Regions from separate parts of the Halalkalibacter krulwichiae genome, predicted to be linked through region 2. Evidence: riboswitches for the same ligand, from Rfam matches in the RefSeq annotation. Region 2 holds a riboswitch; each other region holds the start of a gene.
What was found. Region 2 has a riboswitch for cyclic di-GMP ahead of BkAM31D_RS22195 (hypothetical protein). Riboswitches for the same ligand answer to the same signal wherever they lie in the genome.
Positions count from the first base shown of each region.

Region 1: linked by a shared signal. The riboswitch ahead of BkAM31D_RS23785 (hypothetical protein) and the one ahead of BkAM31D_RS22195 (hypothetical protein) in region 2 are both predicted to bind cyclic di-GMP.
Region 3: linked by a shared signal. The riboswitch ahead of sinI (DNA-binding anti-repressor SinI) and the one ahead of BkAM31D_RS22195 (hypothetical protein) in region 2 are both predicted to bind cyclic di-GMP.
Region 4: linked by a shared signal. The riboswitch ahead of BkAM31D_RS20095 (hypothetical protein) and the one ahead of BkAM31D_RS22195 (hypothetical protein) in region 2 are both predicted to bind cyclic di-GMP.

Region 1 covers NZ_CP020814.1:4,149,074-4,153,476, reverse strand. Annotated here, with positions in the region: gene BkAM31D_RS20950 (hypothetical protein) at 1-167, shown strand, start outside; gene BkAM31D_RS20945 (RNA polymerase alpha subunit C-terminal domain-containing protein) at 198-488, shown strand; gene BkAM31D_RS20940 (hypothetical protein) at 566-1,099, shown strand; gene BkAM31D_RS24610 (hypothetical protein) at 1,201-1,326, opposite strand; gene BkAM31D_RS23785 (hypothetical protein) at 1,583-1,783, opposite strand; cyclic di-GMP riboswitch class I at 1,751-1,845, opposite strand; gene BkAM31D_RS20935 (LCP family glycopolymer transferase) at 1,956-2,888, opposite strand; gene BkAM31D_RS20930 (YveK family protein) at 3,062-3,763, shown strand; gene BkAM31D_RS20925 (CpsD/CapB family tyrosine-protein kinase) at 3,775-4,403, shown strand, end outside.
Region 2 covers NZ_CP020814.1:4,372,125-4,376,527, reverse strand. Annotated here, with positions in the region: gene BkAM31D_RS22215 (endospore germination permease) at 1-509, opposite strand, end outside; gene BkAM31D_RS22210 (CBO0543 family protein) at 722-1,210, opposite strand; gene BkAM31D_RS22205 (hypothetical protein) at 1,329-1,946, shown strand; gene BkAM31D_RS22200 (CBO0543 family protein) at 2,033-2,524, shown strand; gene BkAM31D_RS22195 (hypothetical protein) at 2,666-3,445, opposite strand; cyclic di-GMP riboswitch class I at 3,547-3,644, opposite strand; gene BkAM31D_RS22190 (LytTR family DNA-binding domain-containing protein) at 3,962-4,403, shown strand, end outside.
Region 3 covers NZ_CP020814.1:2,167,620-2,172,022, forward strand. Annotated here, with positions in the region: gene BkAM31D_RS10900 (YqeG family HAD IIIA-type phosphatase) at 1-352, opposite strand, end outside; gene BkAM31D_RS10905 (AbrB family transcriptional regulator) at 572-1,603, shown strand; gene sinI (DNA-binding anti-repressor SinI) at 1,701-1,835, opposite strand; cyclic di-GMP riboswitch class I at 1,853-1,941, opposite strand; gene BkAM31D_RS10915 (NADPH-dependent FMN reductase) at 2,252-2,785, shown strand; gene BkAM31D_RS10920 (MarR family winged helix-turn-helix transcriptional regulator) at 2,935-3,378, shown strand; gene BkAM31D_RS10925 (right-handed parallel beta-helix repeat-containing protein) at 3,920-4,403, shown strand, end outside.
Region 4 covers NZ_CP020814.1:3,988,120-3,992,522, forward strand. Annotated here, with positions in the region: gene BkAM31D_RS20085 (WG repeat-containing protein) at 1-419, shown strand, start outside; gene BkAM31D_RS20090 (hypothetical protein) at 458-703, opposite strand; gene BkAM31D_RS20095 (hypothetical protein) at 869-1,075, opposite strand; cyclic di-GMP riboswitch class I at 1,115-1,199, opposite strand; gene BkAM31D_RS20100 (hypothetical protein) at 1,476-2,111, opposite strand; gene BkAM31D_RS24570 (thiamine pyrophosphate-dependent enzyme) at 2,550-2,927, opposite strand; gene BkAM31D_RS24575 (hypothetical protein) at 2,816-3,730, opposite strand; gene BkAM31D_RS24580 (thiamine pyrophosphate-binding protein) at 3,730-4,263, opposite strand; gene BkAM31D_RS20110 (malate dehydrogenase) at 4,285-4,403, opposite strand, start outside.

The DNA of each region.
Region 1 (4,403 bases), 220 kb from region 2:
TTATGATTGTGGCTCTCATGCATACAATGATCCTTGTAAATGTAACGATCTTTAAAGGCGAGTGGAATGGAATCGTTCTATTTGTATCGACTATCCTGTTTCTATTCGCTGCTGTTTACTTTGGGATAGAACGTCGCGCAAACAAAAGAGCAACACATAATACATAAATAAATAATAATATATTCGGAGGGATCCAATTGCCAACAGAAAAAACCTTAAGAACGTGCGATAAAGGACATACCTATTACAAAAGCAGTGACTGCACAAGTTGCCCTACGTGTGACAAAGAGAATAAGCCCTCTAGCGGCTTCCTTTCAAAACTCAGTTCACCTGCAAGAAGTGCCTTGCTCCACGAAGGCATCGACACACTGCAAAAACTCTCAACCCATACCGAAAAAGAAATCCTAAAAATCCACGGGATTGGCCCAGCTTCCATCCCAACAATGAGAACTCTATTAGAAGAAGAAGGGTTAACATTTAAACAATAAAGTAACGAGAGCGATTGCCGAACGAGTGGCAGTCGCTTTAACCCTAATGTGACACAAAGGAAGGGGAGGAGGTAGTTATGAACCTTTTCTTTGATCTATCATGGCAACTATTCCATTACCTACTAATAGCCATTCTCCTAACGGCGCTTATCTTTCTACTAAGTCGTTTCATCAAGAATAAAATCGCGCTACTTGCCGTAACACTCACTATCATTCTCGGAACCATTCTCCTAATCAACCAAACCAAATACACAACATTCCAGGACCTCGTTCCCGAAGATAGCGAGATTAGAAGCATCTCCATAACAGTGAACGACTTATCTGGAGACAGAGCCGAACCCGCAGCACGCACGACAATCGAAGACGACTCACTCATTCAAGAAATCCTAGAAGACCTCAATCAAATCAAACTGAAAAAAGATGACGATGTCCGAGTGCAAAATAGAAAATACACAATAGGAATAACAGCAAATCATAAGATAAGAGAGAACTTCTCAAGGACCACAACGACTTATCTAAAAATTGATGATCAATATGTCGGTGAATCGCAAATCATTAGCAACACCAACCACTTAAAGACGATTGAATCCCTCATTGAAAAGAACAACTAAAAACAAAAAGCCAGCTCTCCCCTCGAGAACTGGCTCCTACTAAATAATATAAGAATGTAATAGTGCGAAATAAGACCCAGAATAATAGAACGTAAAAGTACCTACATGATCTTTTTTAATTCTCCGCCCCAAATCTTTAAGTAATAGCGATCTTCCGTATCTTTTAATAGTTTTACTCCAACTAACGCAAGTGGTGTCCATACTGGCTTCACACTAATAAAAGGCATCGTCCAATCTTCCCCCGATCTATTTTATAATATATTCATAGTGATAATCTATTTATGTAATTACTTCCATTATAAGAAACTCCAGGTACACTATCAACCGAGAATATTGTCGAACCGAAAAAAAGTACGAAAAAAGACCTCCCAACTTGGAAGGCCTTTTTACATCATGCCCCAGATAGATGAAATCTATCTAGGAAATCAGGGAATACAAGCTCCACCCAAGGACAATAGGCACGAGGAGCCAATCAATCAATTCTTACATTCCGCCGACTAAGACAGAAACTCCAACTGCTAGTGCAATCCCAACAGTGGAAAGGACAACGGTGTAAGCAACTTGCTTGATTTTCTTTCTCTTGTGCAATTGTTCTGGTGTGTAAAACATTGTCATTCCTCCTCCAAATAAAGTCATCACACGGAGGCAGTTCTCGGTAGCTGGCTGGCATAATGACCAATTCATTGGCCAATGAAGCCCCTATAGCTTTGCGTCATCTGCTTTCACAGACTTTGCCTTTTTCGCATGATACTTTTCTATTATCGACAATTCTTGACATTACTTTAAGGTTTTATTCAACTTTTACACAAAAAAAGAGATTCATAAGGTTCATACCCCAAGAATCTCTATTTCAAACTTATTCAGCAACTGTCACACTCTCGTCCACTTCAAGGCCTAAATGAACCCGAAGCTCATTACTTACACGAGAGACTTCCTCATCCGGAACTTCTAAATAATAGATTCCATTAATACGAGTACCAACCCCGCTAATCTCCATTTGCTCAACATGATGACGAGCGTCGCGGTACTTATCTTGAATCTTCCACATCGCATCCAAATCAAGATCCGTTCTTACTGATTTCCCAACTTCCTCTAAAATACTACCCGCTCTCGTAATCGAACTAATCTGTGCTCCTTCTTGAATGACCGCTTCGACAATTTGACGCTGGCGATCATTTCGGCCGAAGTCCCCACGCGGATCTTCATAACGCATTCTCGAGTATGCAAGAGCCTCATCACCAGATAAGAACAATGTTCCTTCTTCAAACCGATGCCCATTCTGTGAAAAAGCAAAATCATTCTCGACTTGCACGCCACCAAGCGCATCAATCAACCCTTTAAACCCTTCCATATTGACACTGACATAATGATCAATCGGAATATCAAGGAAGTGCTCCACCGTATCCATCGTCAGCTCAACCCCACCAAACGCATAGGCATGGTTAATCTTGTCCAACCCTCGACCTTCAATCTCTGTCCGCGTATCACGAGGAATACTTAACATCTTTACCGAACGATCATCCGGATTAACCGTCATGACAATAATCGTATCCGATCGACCTTCATGATCATCCCCACGTGAATCAACACCGGCAATTAAGAAGGAAATCGGCTCACTTTGTTCGACATCAACTTCCACCTCTCGCTTTTCAGTGACACGCTCAATCGGCTCATGAATCTCCTGCGCCGTATCGGTAACAGACTTATATAGATAGAAGCCGTACCCACCAACGGCGACAGCAATAACACCAAAAAATAATCCTAAAGTAATAAGAATTTTCGACTTCACAAGGCCCTCCTCTTTCTTACGTCTCAGTAAATTTCCATAAATATGGTCTGGATTTCTTCTGCAATTATAGTTAAATTATATAAAGCAAGCAACAAAAACATCTACAGAAAATGACAATCTGTGATATAATTCTTTCTATTGCTAATTACAAATTTAGGAGGTCCTTTAATAGAATGGAAGAAACGATTAGCTTACAAGATATTTTCCGAACGTTACGCAGACGTTTGAAACTCATTATTATTATCCCAATTATCGCTGTATTAATTAGCGCACTCGTAAGTTTTTACCTCTTAACACCAATTTATCAAAGCTCAACACAGATTCTCGTCAACCAAGCGAGCAGCAATGATCAATTTTATAGCTCAAACGAAATACGTACAAACATAGAACTCATAAACACATACAACGTTATTATCAAAAGTCCAATCATTCTAGAAAAAGTAATTGAAGAAGCGAACTTAACGGAGTCCGTTAGTCAATTAAATAGCAAAGTAACCGTCGGAAGTCAAAATAACTCACAAGTTGTCAACATTACAGTCGAACACGAACAACCAGCAACAGCGGCGCACATTGCCAACACAATTGCGACCGTCTTTCAACGTGAAATCGCCGATATTATGAACGTCGATAACGTCAGCATCTTATCACCAGCACAAGTATCAGAATCACCATCACCGGTAAAACCAAATCCGAACTTGAACATGGCGATTGCCTTTGTCGTTGGATTAATGGCAGCAATCGGACTTGCCTTCTTACTTGAATACTTAGATACAACGATGAAGACAGAAAAAGACATTGAAGACGTTCTAGATCTACCTGTACTCGGTGTGATAGCAACGTTTGACGAAAAAAGCGGAACTAGACAAAAGAAATAGGAGTGAACAAAATGGCTCGTAAAGATAAAAAATTAACATTGAAGAACCAACGAAACCTGATTACAGACATTAGCAAAAGCTCTCCTATTTCAGAGCAATACCGTACGATCCGATCAAACATTGCTTTCTCAGCCGTTGACCGCGAGATCAAAACGATTCTTGTGACATCAGCTGGACCAGGAGAAGGAAAATCAACAACTGCAGCCAACTTAGCAGTGGTTATGGCACAAACAGGACAATCTGTTCTAATGATCGATGCTGATATGCGTAAGCCAACAGCTCATTACACATTTAGCACACCAAACTTAACGGGCTTAACAAATGTTTTAACAAAGCAATCAAGCTTAGAACAAGCGATTCAAGAAACAAAGATCGAAAACTTATCATTATTAACATGTGGACCGATCCCACCAAATCCAGCTGAGTTATTAAATTCACGCATGATGGGTTTGATCCTTGAACGTGCACAAGAAATGTTTGATGTCATTATTCTAGATAGCCCACCTGTAATGGCCGTAACGGATGCACAAATCCTCTCGAGCAAATGTGATGGAACCGTACTTGTTGTCTCTAGCGGTAAAACCGAACGCGAAGGTGTGAAGAAAGCAAAAGAATTGCTTCAAAAAGCCAATGCACACAT
Region 2 (4,403 bases):
AACAAGTAAGAGTAATCTTTATTATCCATCGTCGTAAAAGCAACAAAGTGACCTAACATCCAAACGATCGGCAGGATAATTGCTGATGAGTAGACGATGGCTGTCATCCCTTTAATAGCTGTCCATATGCATATAAGTAAAAAAGGGAGCGCAACAAACCAGGTTGGTGTGAGTGGAATAAAGTAAATTTTCACTGACACAATTAAATCAAAAAAAGAGATAAAGCCAATGACGATGAAATACAAAAAAAAGAAAGTTAGTATCAAATAACTTACCTTTTTCCCGGTACGCTCTTCTAACCAATCATATAGCGATTTCCGTTGTGGATTTTTTCGGAAAATAAATGAACAAATAAGAGCCCAAGCGATAAGAATTCCATAAGCTACTAGCACGGAAATCCAAGCATCTCGCTTGGCAGCACCAAGTAAATGCGGCACAATCAACACATGATTCGAAATTCCAACAAATAATAATAAAACAAAAAGAAGTTGTAACCGCGAAAAGCTCATAGACTCTACCACCCAATTAATCATTTGGTGGTAGTATTTGTTACGTTTGCTTGATTATGCTTTGGAAATTTTATGGAATGAGGAGAGGGAAAGCAGAGTGAAAGTGGAGGAAAAGGCAGGAGGAAAGCTCTTGATCTCACTTCAAACGGAACAAAAAAACCACCCAAAATGGAGTGGTTCAGGCCGATACCAGTGAAAACAAGATATTTCCCTCAAGTGATCGATGTCTCTTTATTATTCAATACTCGAATGGACGCAATAATTCCTCGACAAAGCAAATATTTGCAAGCCATGCTTATAATAGAATGCTGCCAGTTCCACCCCCTTTTCCATGAAATTAAATCGGTTCTTCTCTCAGCAATCGTTTCGATGATTATTTGCGGGATGAGGAATGGAAACAGCTTAAGGATGATTCCTAGCGGTTTACTGTGCAGTGTCCATTGGTTATAGTAAAGCAAAAACAATGGGAAATGAAGAAAGTCAAAGGGCAGGTGAATCGTCACTCTATGAGGGAACGGTCTGACCTTATACTTTAAATACCCTCTCGATACGAGGAAACGGTCAGCGAAAGAATTGCCCATACAGCTAACTAAATACACAATAATCCAATCTTTTAGTGGGCGTTTTATAATTGCAAAAGGCAAAAGAAGAATGGATATGAAATTGATTAGCTTGAGAAAGAGATTTTCTATCTTCATCATAACACCTCCTCCTTTTAAACTGCTTCCTTTTTATAAAGACATACCTAAAAACAATTATTTTGAACAAATTACATATTTTGTAAGTTTGTTGGAGAAGGTATGATCAAGGAGGGGTAAAATGAATCACAAGCAAAAACAAATGCTCTTATTCGGTAGTATTTTTTTAGTAAGTGTATATAAAAAAACGTGGAAAGGGATACCTACCTATTATAAGAGCTTGAGTTATGTAAGTTTTATCAATGCCATGTATTATTACCTTTTCAAGAGACATTTGATTTGGGAGTTTAATCCTGGTGGAATGGATTGGAGGGTAGTTAGGTTAGTACATATTTTCTTAATCACACCATTGTTGGTGTTGCTATTCTTATCGAATTTTCCAAAGGAATTTAAAAAACAGGTTAAGTATGTTAGTAAATGGGTATTTGCTTCAACCATTGTCGATTGGCTTTTATTAAAGAGCAATATGTTAATTTTTAAAAACGGTTGGAATACGTTGTGGTCAGGCTTGATTTATTTACAAATGTACTTGTTTAGCTACTTATTTTTGAAGAGACCCTTTTTAGTAAGTGGACTATCGGTGATTTCGGTTGTTTTTTATATGGGAAGCTTCCGATTGCCTCTTTCGAAAAGGTTATACAAAGGCCCGATTTTGCTCTTATTTAAGAAAACGAAGTTACATTGGGTAGATCGTCTGAAAAAGGGAGTGTGTGACTGTTTTGCCCATCTTATTGCGTGAAAATATTAAATGCAAATTTCGACAAACACCTCATAGAAACGTTAAGCTCTGGTTACAGTAAGAGTGAACGGATAGGAGGTTTTGTTGTGAATAAAACCAAAGTGGAAAAATCGGCACTACGTGTACTGCTTCTTTTTTCAATAATTTTGCTTCCTTTTTTGCTGAGAAGGCCTCCGATAAAAGATTGGTTGTTAGCGTTTCTTCTTAATGCCTATTCAAATGTTTTGATTGACAAAGTCATTATTCACTCAGGGATGCTTGACTATCCAATTCGTGTCTTACCAAAAAAGTTTAATACGAATATTTTATTCGATCACATTATTTATCCAACGTTCTCAGTGATTGTCAATCAAGTGACAAGATATGATAAGCCGCTTATAAGTGCGCTCAAAATTATTCTGATGGTGCTACCGATTAATTTCATCGAGTTTTTGGCCGAACGGAAAACGGACTTTATAAAATGGAAAAAAGGTTGGAAATGGTATCATTCATTTGTTAGTATGTGTTTGAAGTCAATGTTGAATCGCTATCTTGTTGGGGTGATCAGAATGATTGATCGAAAAAAAAATAGTAACTAGTAGGAATGGATCCGAATAAAGAGACCATTCCTTTTTACTATGATTGGAGACCCTAGGGACGCGGTCTCCTAACCATAAAATATGTCAGTGTAGTAGCGGAATCAAACAATTAGCGGTGGTTAAAGGTGACAAAGATGTGAGTTAGCCATTAGCACATTCATGATCAATTTCTTCGTTGGGCATTCGTTTTAAAAATGCACAAGTGACTTTGCATTTCTCAAGAGTTGTCTCGATCTCACTTCTGACAAGAGTCGAATAAGAAGGCACTGCTTCAAGGCCTTTGTCATTAATGCGGATGAACCGAACTTCTTGGTTATTTGCTTGTGTACGCCATTCTAAATCAATCAAACCTTCTTCAATGAGCGTAGAAACCCCTTTAGTAAAAGTGGTGTAAGAGCATGATAAGCCATAATACAGTTGAATGTTTTTCAGTAATTTTGCAATGCTTACATACTCATCCTCATTTTCAACCTCTTGCCATTTTGTTAGCTCGAGCAACATAAGTAACATCATCGCGTGTTTCGAACGACAAAGTTGGTTTAAGAAATTAGATTCATCTGTTGAGAGATGAACTGGTTTTTTAGATGGCTGCATGTCCTGGCACACGTGTAAGAGGTGCTCTAAGCAGTGCAGCTGTTTTGTGAAAATATCTCTCCACTTATACGTTGTAGAAAAAAGAACTTCTTTGCCAGTAGCACTTAGTTTGTAAGAAGGCGTTTTCAGTGCTGAATTAATCAACAATAGCTCTTGTGTTTCAAGGGAAATAACAAGATTATGAACTTGCGTCTTCAAACTAATCGACTGGTCAAAAAAAGGCACATGAGCGGGTATTGATTCAGCAAGAGAAGAACTATCTCGCTGCCCTAAATAAACTTGCTGAAGGATTAACCATTTTAGCAATTGTTTTCTTGTAACTTTCACATACATCATCCTAAAATTTTTGTATTTTTTTTGCGACTAAAACAGACAAAGTAAGCCATCCCAAAGAAAATAGGGACGGCCTAAATAGACGTTCTATTTATGTTGGTAACCAGGCTGACATCATTTTGAATTGTTCCTCCAAAACCTTAGTCCCTAGGCTTTGCGTCCTACCCTTTCGAATAGTTTGCCTTTTTCAATTTTGTTTGTTTTATCCACCCACAACTGCCATAGTCAAGTGTACATGATGATCAGTGTTAGTTCAAGCGGTTGCCTTCATGACGCCTTTCCTCAATGATTGGTCAAAGGTGTTAAAGCTTTTTGCATGTCAGTTACCGTAGACGGCAAGTCACCTTGATATGTATGCATGATGGAGAAAGTAGAGCGACGAATTAGATTCATTGAAATAGACTAAAAGTATCAAGAGAACGATTGAAGGAGGGATCTAATTCTTTCATTCTCCTAAAGGGAAAAAATGTAAAGTGGAGAAAGCAATAAGGGAAGAGCAGGAGGTGCGGAATGAAAGTAACACTTGATATTGATCAGAATTATGAGCAAACGAGAATGACGATTCACTGCAAAGAAATTGATGACACTGTCAATGAGATTCTTAATTTTATGAAAGCAAAAGAAACGGAATTTCTTATTGGCCGGGAAGGAGAGCGACAGCATATTTTGAAACCGCAAGATATTCACTTTTTTTATACGCAAAAGGACGCGGTATATGCTGTGACCGATAAGGGTGAATTTAAATTAAAGGAGAAATTGTATGAACTTGAGCAGCTGTTAGCGCCGAACCGTTTTGTTCGACTATCTAAATCTGTGATAGCAAACCTAAGAGAATTTAGTCATTTTGAACCTTCCTTTAATGGAACGCTTTGTGTGTTCTTCAAGTCAGGGAAAAAGGAATATGTAACAAGACATTATGTAAAAGCGATTAAAGAAACATTGAAAATGAATA
Region 3 (4,403 bases), 2.2 Mb from region 2:
ATAGCTGATCGCCCAGAAAAAGTGTAGTATCATCTTTAGCACCTAGTGTATTCATATGTTTTCTCACCTCTGAAGCGGAAGGCTTTTTGCATTTTCCGAAGCCGATGATGCCGTGCGGCTCACAAAAGCGATCGACACGCCCCTGACTATTATTAGAGGCAATTACCAATTGAACACCATTGTTTTTTAACATTTGAATCCAATCAATCAGCTCATCATCACCAGGCTGATCGTGAGTTGCCAGCGTACTATCTAAATCGGAGAAAATCGTTTGAACATTGTTTTTCTCCAACCACTCTTTTGTAATATCAGAAAAATGATGGAGCTCAAAATCAGGTTTGAAAAACTTCATAATATACTCACTGCCTTTTATGTATTTGCCATGTTCTCATTGAATAAGAGAGCTTCATAAATTATACACTATTCTTCTCTTACATTTCATCAAAGTTTATGAATTAACAATCCATCATTTATTTTTTATTAGAATTTCACTTTATCCAAAATTTTGAAATAAGTGTTATACTATTAGAGATGCGAAATAAATTCAATTATTTAAAGAAGGCGATTTCTTTTGAGTAAAAAACTAGTATATATTTTGAGTGCTGTAATGGTTGGAGGACTTTTCTCTCTTCTAAACATCCCGGCAGGTTGGTTACTCGGTTCCATATTAGCTGGAATGGTTTGTTCATTTTTTATTATGAAAATCTATTTACCTAATAAGCTATTTACTGTTGTATTAGCGATTATCGGTGCAAACATTGGCTTGATGCTTAGACCTGAACAATTTTTAAATTATCAAGCATTGCTCTTACCATTTTTTATCACGTTAACGATTACGATTATAAGTGGCATTTTGTTAGGAAAGTTTTTAAAGCGTTACTCAAATTTAAACCACAATACGGCATTTTTTTGCTGCTTACCTGGGGGAGCGTCTGAGGTAATTGCCCTAAGTCATCAGTATGGAGCGAATGAACAAGTGGTTGCAGCCTTCCATACAACGAGAATTACTTTGTTTGTGTTAGTGATCCCTTTAGTCGTAGGTTTAAATGAACCTATTGCCGGGAAGCAATCGAATTATTTTATCGATGTAAATGTGTCTCAAGTCTTTCTCTCCATAAGTATTTTAATATCGATCATGCTGGTAACTATTTTATTAAGCAAACGGGTGAATTTTCCTGGTTCTTCATTATTTTTTGCGATTGGTTTAGGCTTTCTATGTCATCTGCTATTTCCTACAATAGAGGTACCGGGATTTATAATGGGAATTGCACAGTCGATTATGGGAGCAATAATTGGGATTCGCTTTGATCGAAAAGCACTTTTACAACTAAAGGAAATAGGTGGTATTAGTGCAATAACCTTATTCATTTACTTTATGATGAGCCTAGGCCTTGCTACAATCTTCTTTGTGCTAACACCGATTGATTGGCTTTCAAGTTTATTAGGGATTGTTGCAGCAGGAGCAGCAGAGATGGCTTCAACTGCTGCTGCATTGAACATGGATGCAGCACTAGTAGCAACATTGCAGATGGCAAGAGTACTGGCATTGTTTTTAGCTTTGCCATTTCTGATAAAACTATTTGCTAACACAGAACAAGAGTAGATAAAATATACGGTAATCTAAAAAAAGGATGGAGGTTTTCCTTCATCCTACATTTTCTAAACGTATTCTACATTTCTTATTAAGGCTGATAGTCCGATTATTTGTTTTTATTGAGCATGATAAAATCCCTAACTTCTTTAGGGGTGAGACCTATTCTTTTTGCTTCCAATAATAGCTGAAGCCACTCCAAATCTAACGAACTTTTTCTTTCGTCCTCTGGCGAAAAAATCATCTTCCATCCTCCATTTGTTCGGTAACTCAGCCATCCTAGTAATAAAATTCACCTTAGATCTGAAGTTTTGCGTCCTTATCTTTCAATAAGTTTGCCTTTTCATTATTTAAATGTAATAAGAAACAAAGAACAACGAATTTTATAGAGTGAAAAAATAGGTAAAATCTTACATTTGAACCCTTTTTACGTTAATTATGTTGTTAATCTAATAAAATAGTAACATAATATCGATATCGTAATTAGTAAAAAAAATCCAAAAAAATCGACAGTTATATACAATCTTCATAAAAGGGATTATAGGACCATTTGGCTAAATAAGCTTTATGTTTTGTACTTTTTATTAATTTCTGTTTTAATAATAAAATAGGATATTTTAGGTAAAATAGAAAAGTACGATAAAGTTAGGAGCGATTAAAATGAAATTACTTGGGGTTTCTGGGTCTTTAATTGGAGAAAAAACGGCTATAGCTGTAAATGAGGTTCTAAAAAGAGCGAAAGAGTTAGAGCCTAAATTAGAAATTGAATTAATCGATATGAAAGAGTTAAATGTTGAATTCGTAACGGGGAAGCCGTTCGATCAATATAATCAGGACACGCAAATGGTCATTACGAAAATAAAAGAAGCTGATTTGTTTGTGATTGGTACGCCAATTTATCAAGCATCTATTACTGGTGCATTGAAAAACTTATTTGATCATCTGCCTACGAATGTTTTCGAATCAAAAGTGGTTGGAACTGTAACTACAGCTGGATCAGACAAACATTTCCTTGTTGCAGATAATCAATTAAAGCCAATCTTGTCTTTCTTTAAAGCTATTACACCTACGAATGTGTTTGTACACAGCAGCTGCTTTGATCAAAACAATGTGATTACAAATGAAGAGGTAAACGATCGTATTGATACATTAGCAAAAGAATTGGTAACCTTACATACGAAGTTAAAGCTGTAAGCAATTCCCAAAGGGGCGTCCAAAAGGTCAATAATTGGCTTTTTGAAACGTCCCTTTGTTTATGGTACACAAGTGGGATCATTGACAAAGAGGTATTTATAACGGTATAATTATCTCGAAACTGAGATAAAAAATAAAGGAATGAATGAATAATGAAAATAAATGATCAAGACCAATCGTTGAAATTATTCGTTGTATTGTCACGAGCAGTTCAAACTATTACGAAGCGAGTAGAGGAAGACATAAAAACGTATGGTTTAAACCCAACAGAGTTTGCGGTATTAGAACTTCTCTATAGCAAAGGTGATCAGCCTATCCAAAAGATTGGCGAAAAAGTATTGCTTGCGAGCAGCAGTATAACTTATGTAGTTGATAAGCTTGAGAAAAAGAACTTTCTGTTTAGAAAACCATGTCCGAAAGATCGTCGTGTTACATATGCCGCAATAACAGAAGAAGGAACGCAGCTTATGAACGATATTTTTCCTAAACATAGGGAAGCAATTCAAGATATATTTGGTGGTTTAGATGAAAATGAAAAAGAGAACATGATCGTTCAATTGAAAAAGTTAGGATTTTACGCGAAAGATCTATAATTTTTTCAAGTTAAACGAACGAATTACTACCTCTTTTAAATTGATTTAAGGTGTTAGAGCGTTACTTTTTTCCTGGTTGCAATCTTAAATGTTGCTTTCATGACAAAAGACATGCATAGACAAGTTTGACCAGTTTTTTAAAAATTCCCTCCTAATCTATAACAGATTAGGAGGTTTTTTTATACAGAAATTTGTAGAAAACTGCGCTTGCCTTGGAAATAACATAGTTTTTGCTTTTAGAACTAGAAGAATTTGATGTACTATTAGTAAATTAATTAAACGTTTGTTTAAATATAGCATGGGATGGTGTTTAAAAAGAGAGTCTAATTTTATAGCAACAAATCGTTGTGGGGACTTTTAAACCAAGCCTAAAAGACCGTTGACGAACGAATATGTAAGCGATTACAATAGTGTCGAAATAACAACGTTGTTAAAGGAACTGTTTGTTGTTCGAAATAACAACGTTGTTAAAATGCCTGACTTGAAAGGAGGAGTATGATTCGTTCGTTCTTTAATCTTGTAATTTAGAAAGGGGCAGGAAATGAATAGAGAATGCAGACGGTATATTGCAATGTTACTGACAATCATTTTAATTGTCTCACCAATGAATCTCGCTGTTTTTGCCAACGAGGCAGAGGGCGATGTTGACCGGGAGATGATCTCGGTTTCGAGTGAGTGGCAGGGGAGTGTTTTTGGTGATAATGGAGGGCAAGGTAACTACACATATGAACATTTCGAAATTACAGAGAACGAGGATCAAACCGTAACTCTTCGTAGCTCTGATGATAAAGGCAAGATTGCTAGTAACACAGAAGGAATGACGTATTATTATAAAAACGTACCTATTGATGGAAATTATGAACTTACAGCAACTGCACATGTTGATTCTTGGACTGCTAATAATCAAGTGGCTTTTGGTTTAATGGTCCGTGAAAATGTATTAGAAAATCAAAATAAAGATGATTTCACAGGAGATTATGTTGCAGTAGGAGCATTGGATCAACAAATGAAAGGCTTCTTTAAAA
Region 4 (4,403 bases), 380 kb from region 2:
CCTTTTTCCAAAACCATTTGCTCATCTTAAAATTAGAAGGCTACCGCTATCCATTTGGCGCCGCACACGGCATGCCGTACCAAGTGCACGTCTCCATTGATTTAGGTACCGGGCAAATCTATCAGCTTAAAGACCTTTTCAAACAAGATAGTGACTATGTAAAAGAATTAAGTGATATCGTTGGCCAACAGATAAAAGACCAAATGGAACAAGGGCATACCTACTTTTTCCCAGACCAATACCGCGGCATCACACCCGACCAAGCCTTCTACGTAACCGATGACGCACTTGTCCTTTACTTTGAACCATACGAAATCGCAGCTTATGTTGCCGGTTTCCCTAGCTTTACCATCCCTTTTAAAGAAATCGAGGGAATCCTTGATTTTACTAGTTCATTTTGGCGATCTTTGCATGAATGAATGTTGAAAGGCCACTTGTATGAAGTGGCCTTTCTTTATTAATATAACGGTTGATAAGGCCGTTGCTGCCCTTGCTGGGGCGGACAATGAGGAAAAGGATTAATATCTTGAATGCTATGAAAATCATAATGCTTCAGAGCAAATTGAGCCTGATACAAATATTCCATTACATATATTTGTCCTCCATACGCATCACACAAAACCCCTGACGTACCTTGACCGTTCTTAAAAGACACACCAATCGGCTGCCCCATGAGTTGCCACACCTTTTGTTGCCAATTCATTAAAGATCTCTCCCTTCCGTTTACTTTATGTGGGAGAGTGTTTAGGGGTGAGGGTAGGCTGAGGCGTTTTGCTCCTACCTTGATGATAATGAGTTCTTCTTAACTTCCATTGCCTTCGCAGCCCACTAAAAAAAGCCAACACACATGTGCTGGCTCAAACAATCATTATAAACCTTTAAAATCTTCCTCGGATAGGTAAAATTCCCTAATCATGTCTCGAACAACTAGGTCAACGGCTTTGACCTCTCCTAGGTTGATTTGCTTTAACTCTACTAAATCTTCTTCTTCAAGCTGCTCAAACAAGGAGTTCTTTGTTTCAATTAACTTTTGAACATAGTTAATAAGTTGCTTCTTCCCAACGGTTTCAGACACACTAAATCCTCCTTTTGTTAATCGACAAAAGGTATTAAATTCGGCAACTGGCTAGCATAGTTTCATAACTTTAGCCCCTATAGTTTTGCGTCATCACTTTTCAATGATTTTGCCCTTTCGTTCGATTAGGTTTTTAGTTATATGCTTATTGTACTATCGTTGTAGTGAAAACGGTAGGGGTTATTTTATTTTTCTTAACGTTTATTGAAGAGATAATTAGTATCTAAATATCATTGCTCCCTTATCTAGGAAATTCAGTTAGTAATTTCAAGGTATTACTCCTATATTTCCCCTGCATTTCGGTTTACTAAAGTAATAGCCATGAATTTTGATCGGTTGGTGTATGAGACCCAAAAAAAGCCACCACACCCTCTCTTACCAAAGGCGTAGTGGCTTTCCCTTATTCCTCAAACGCATCCGGATAAACAGTTGTATTAAACACTTCACCGGTCTCTGCGTTTTCTAAATGAATTGTTACGTCAATCTTATCTGGATCGTCTCCGTTAAAGATCTGATAATACATCCCAGTCATCGCTAATCCTAATGCAGCGAATCCATCAAAGCTATTTTCAAAAGCTTCTTGGTCAACAACGAGCGTAAACTCTGAATAAGATTGGTTCGATCTCACATCCGCAATTGATGGGTAATCGTCACTCTGTTTGATTTCTTCGATATTCGCTTCAATTCCCTCTCTCATCTCGCTCATCATTTCGTTATGAGTCGAGCGCGACATTTTATACGTAAGCGAGCCATCCTCATTTTCTGTTACTTCTTTTACGCCGGCTTCTTTTGCATCAGCGATCACTTGGTCGATGTCTTGATCTTCAAGCATCATTGGCGGAATCGTAATTTCGACGTTCAAGAGACCACGGTCAACTTCAACCGATTGCTCGTCCTCCTCCGTTGCTTCTTCCTCTTCCCCAGGGGCTTCAGCTACTTCATCGGCATCAAGTTCCTCATCTGCTTGTGGCTGTCCGCACGCTGCGAGAAACGCAATAAACAGCACTATGAATAACCATGTTACATTCTTTTTCATTTAAAACCCTCCTATTTGGAAAATAAAATCCATTTACTAGTATGCCAAATAAAGGTGTTTTTAACAGGCTGTTTTAGGGTGATTGTTGCTTAAGGACATATTGCGCCCGAACTGCTAAGGGAGATGTCCTTTAGACAACTTCTCTCGGACACTTCCAACCCCTTCTCCCGCGAGACTGTCCTTTAGACGACTTCTTTCGGACACTTCCAACCCCTTCTCCCGCGAGACTGTCCTTTAGACGACTTCTTTCGGACACTTCCAACCCCTTCTCCCGCGAGACTGTCCTTTAGACGACTTCTCTCGGACACTTCCAACCCCTTCTCCCTCGAGACTGTCCTTTAGAACCCTACGCTCTCCAAGTAACCAAATAAAAACCTTGAAAGAAGTAACCTACTTCTCTCAAGGCGCATAGCGAAAGGAGCTATCTCCATCTTATTTTTAAACATTCGGCAGCGATACATCCAAGACAGCTACTCTTCCTCCTTTGACGACTTCTAAGCATTCGTGAATCGCATCTCGTAATTCATCTGCTCGTTCCACTTTTTTGGCGTACGCTCCTCCTGCGGCTTCGGCGATCTTTGATAGGTCGGCGTCTGGGGTGAAGTCGACGAAGAATTGATTCGTTTGTTGGGCGATGCCGGTTGGGTGTACACCGAGTGTCGATAGTTTCGGTGATTTCCAGCCGTGATTGTTGTAAATAATTGTTAGGAAAGGTGTTTCGTAACGTTTGGCCATCCAGTGAACCGATGATGGGATGCTGAATAAGTAGGAGCCATCCCCGTTAAGCTTATAACCGTTTTCGTCGGGTCCGCTAATTTCATACCGATTGCCGCTCCTCCGTTCCAGCCAAGTGATCCAGCTCCGCTTCCAAAGAGCATCCCACTGCGGTTTAGCTCAAGGTGGTTCGAGATCGTTGGATAATTGGAAATGCCTTCGTTGACGACAATCGTATTTTGGTCAATGATTTCACGGACACAAGCGGTTAAGTATTCGGGTGTAATCGCATCACCGTCCGGCTCCTCCATGAGACGGAAAGCTTGTTTGCGTTCATGGTGAATGACCTCAAATTTTTCCCAACGATTAGAAATTTGTTCTTGATCAAGGTCGCTTATCGCGCTCAATTTTTCATTTAATTGCTCAAGGGCAATCTGCGAGTCCGCTTTAAAAAAGTTTTTCGAAGGAATGTACCAAAGTGGCATTTGCTCCTTAATCGGGTCAGCATCGATGTAGTAAATTGTCGCTTCGTTTCCTGGCTTATTTTTTAACGGAATCCAAGGCACGTCACTGTCTAGCACTAAAATGACATCGGCTTGTTCGAGCCATTTGTTTTGTTCCGGTGTGTTCCATTGATAACCGATGTGCATCGCGTGATCAGCCGGGAAGTTCACATAGTTCGGGCATGATTCCAATACGGGAATGGCCAATTGTTCTGAGAGACGGATTAACTCATTCACGGCTGCTTCGTTTCGCCCTAAATAAGAGGTAACGATCAGCGGGTTTTTGGAGTTTCGTAAATCATTGGCTATTTCTGTGACTTGTTTTGGCGGGAGTGCACTTGGAGCGATCGGCTCCCACAAGCTCGGATCGATCGTAACCTTTTCTTCCAGCTGTTCTTCCATTACTTCCCGTGCCCCATTAAATAAACCGGGCCTTTCGGTTCGCTTTTCGCAAATTGCATCGCACGGTGGACAAGTTGTTTGACATTTTTTCCAGAGCGGATTTCGTGATTGTATTTTGTATAGCCACGCATGATGCCGCGTTGGTCGAAGACATCTTGAATCCAGTGAATGAATTCATTGCGACTTCCGGTCAGTTCCCCTTCTTGTGTGAACGGCGACGCCCCAGCGAATATTAGGACAGGCACTCTTCCTTTAGCTGCATTGTGGATCGCACCGCCTAAGTTTTGCGTACCGCATTCGACGTGGATGATGACCGCTTGTGGGATGCCTGTTTTTTGAGCGTACCCGTGAGCTGCGCTTAAGGCGACCATTTCATTCGGGCAGACGATAACCTCAGGTAGTTCCCGGTTATCTCGTTGTGCTTTCGCTAAACTTTCAATCATCGCTGGATGGTCACTGCCTAAATTTGCAAAAATATAAGAAACATTTGCTTCCTGTAACGCTTCTAAAAAAGCGGTGCTTGTCGTATACATTAGATCTCCCTCTTTCTTCTATTATAAAAAGTACGCTTTGTTTTCCACGATCATTGCCTGAATCGTTTTGGCTGATTGGGTAAGCGCCTTCGTTTCTTGATCACTTAAATCCCACTCGATGATTTGTTGAATCCCGTTTC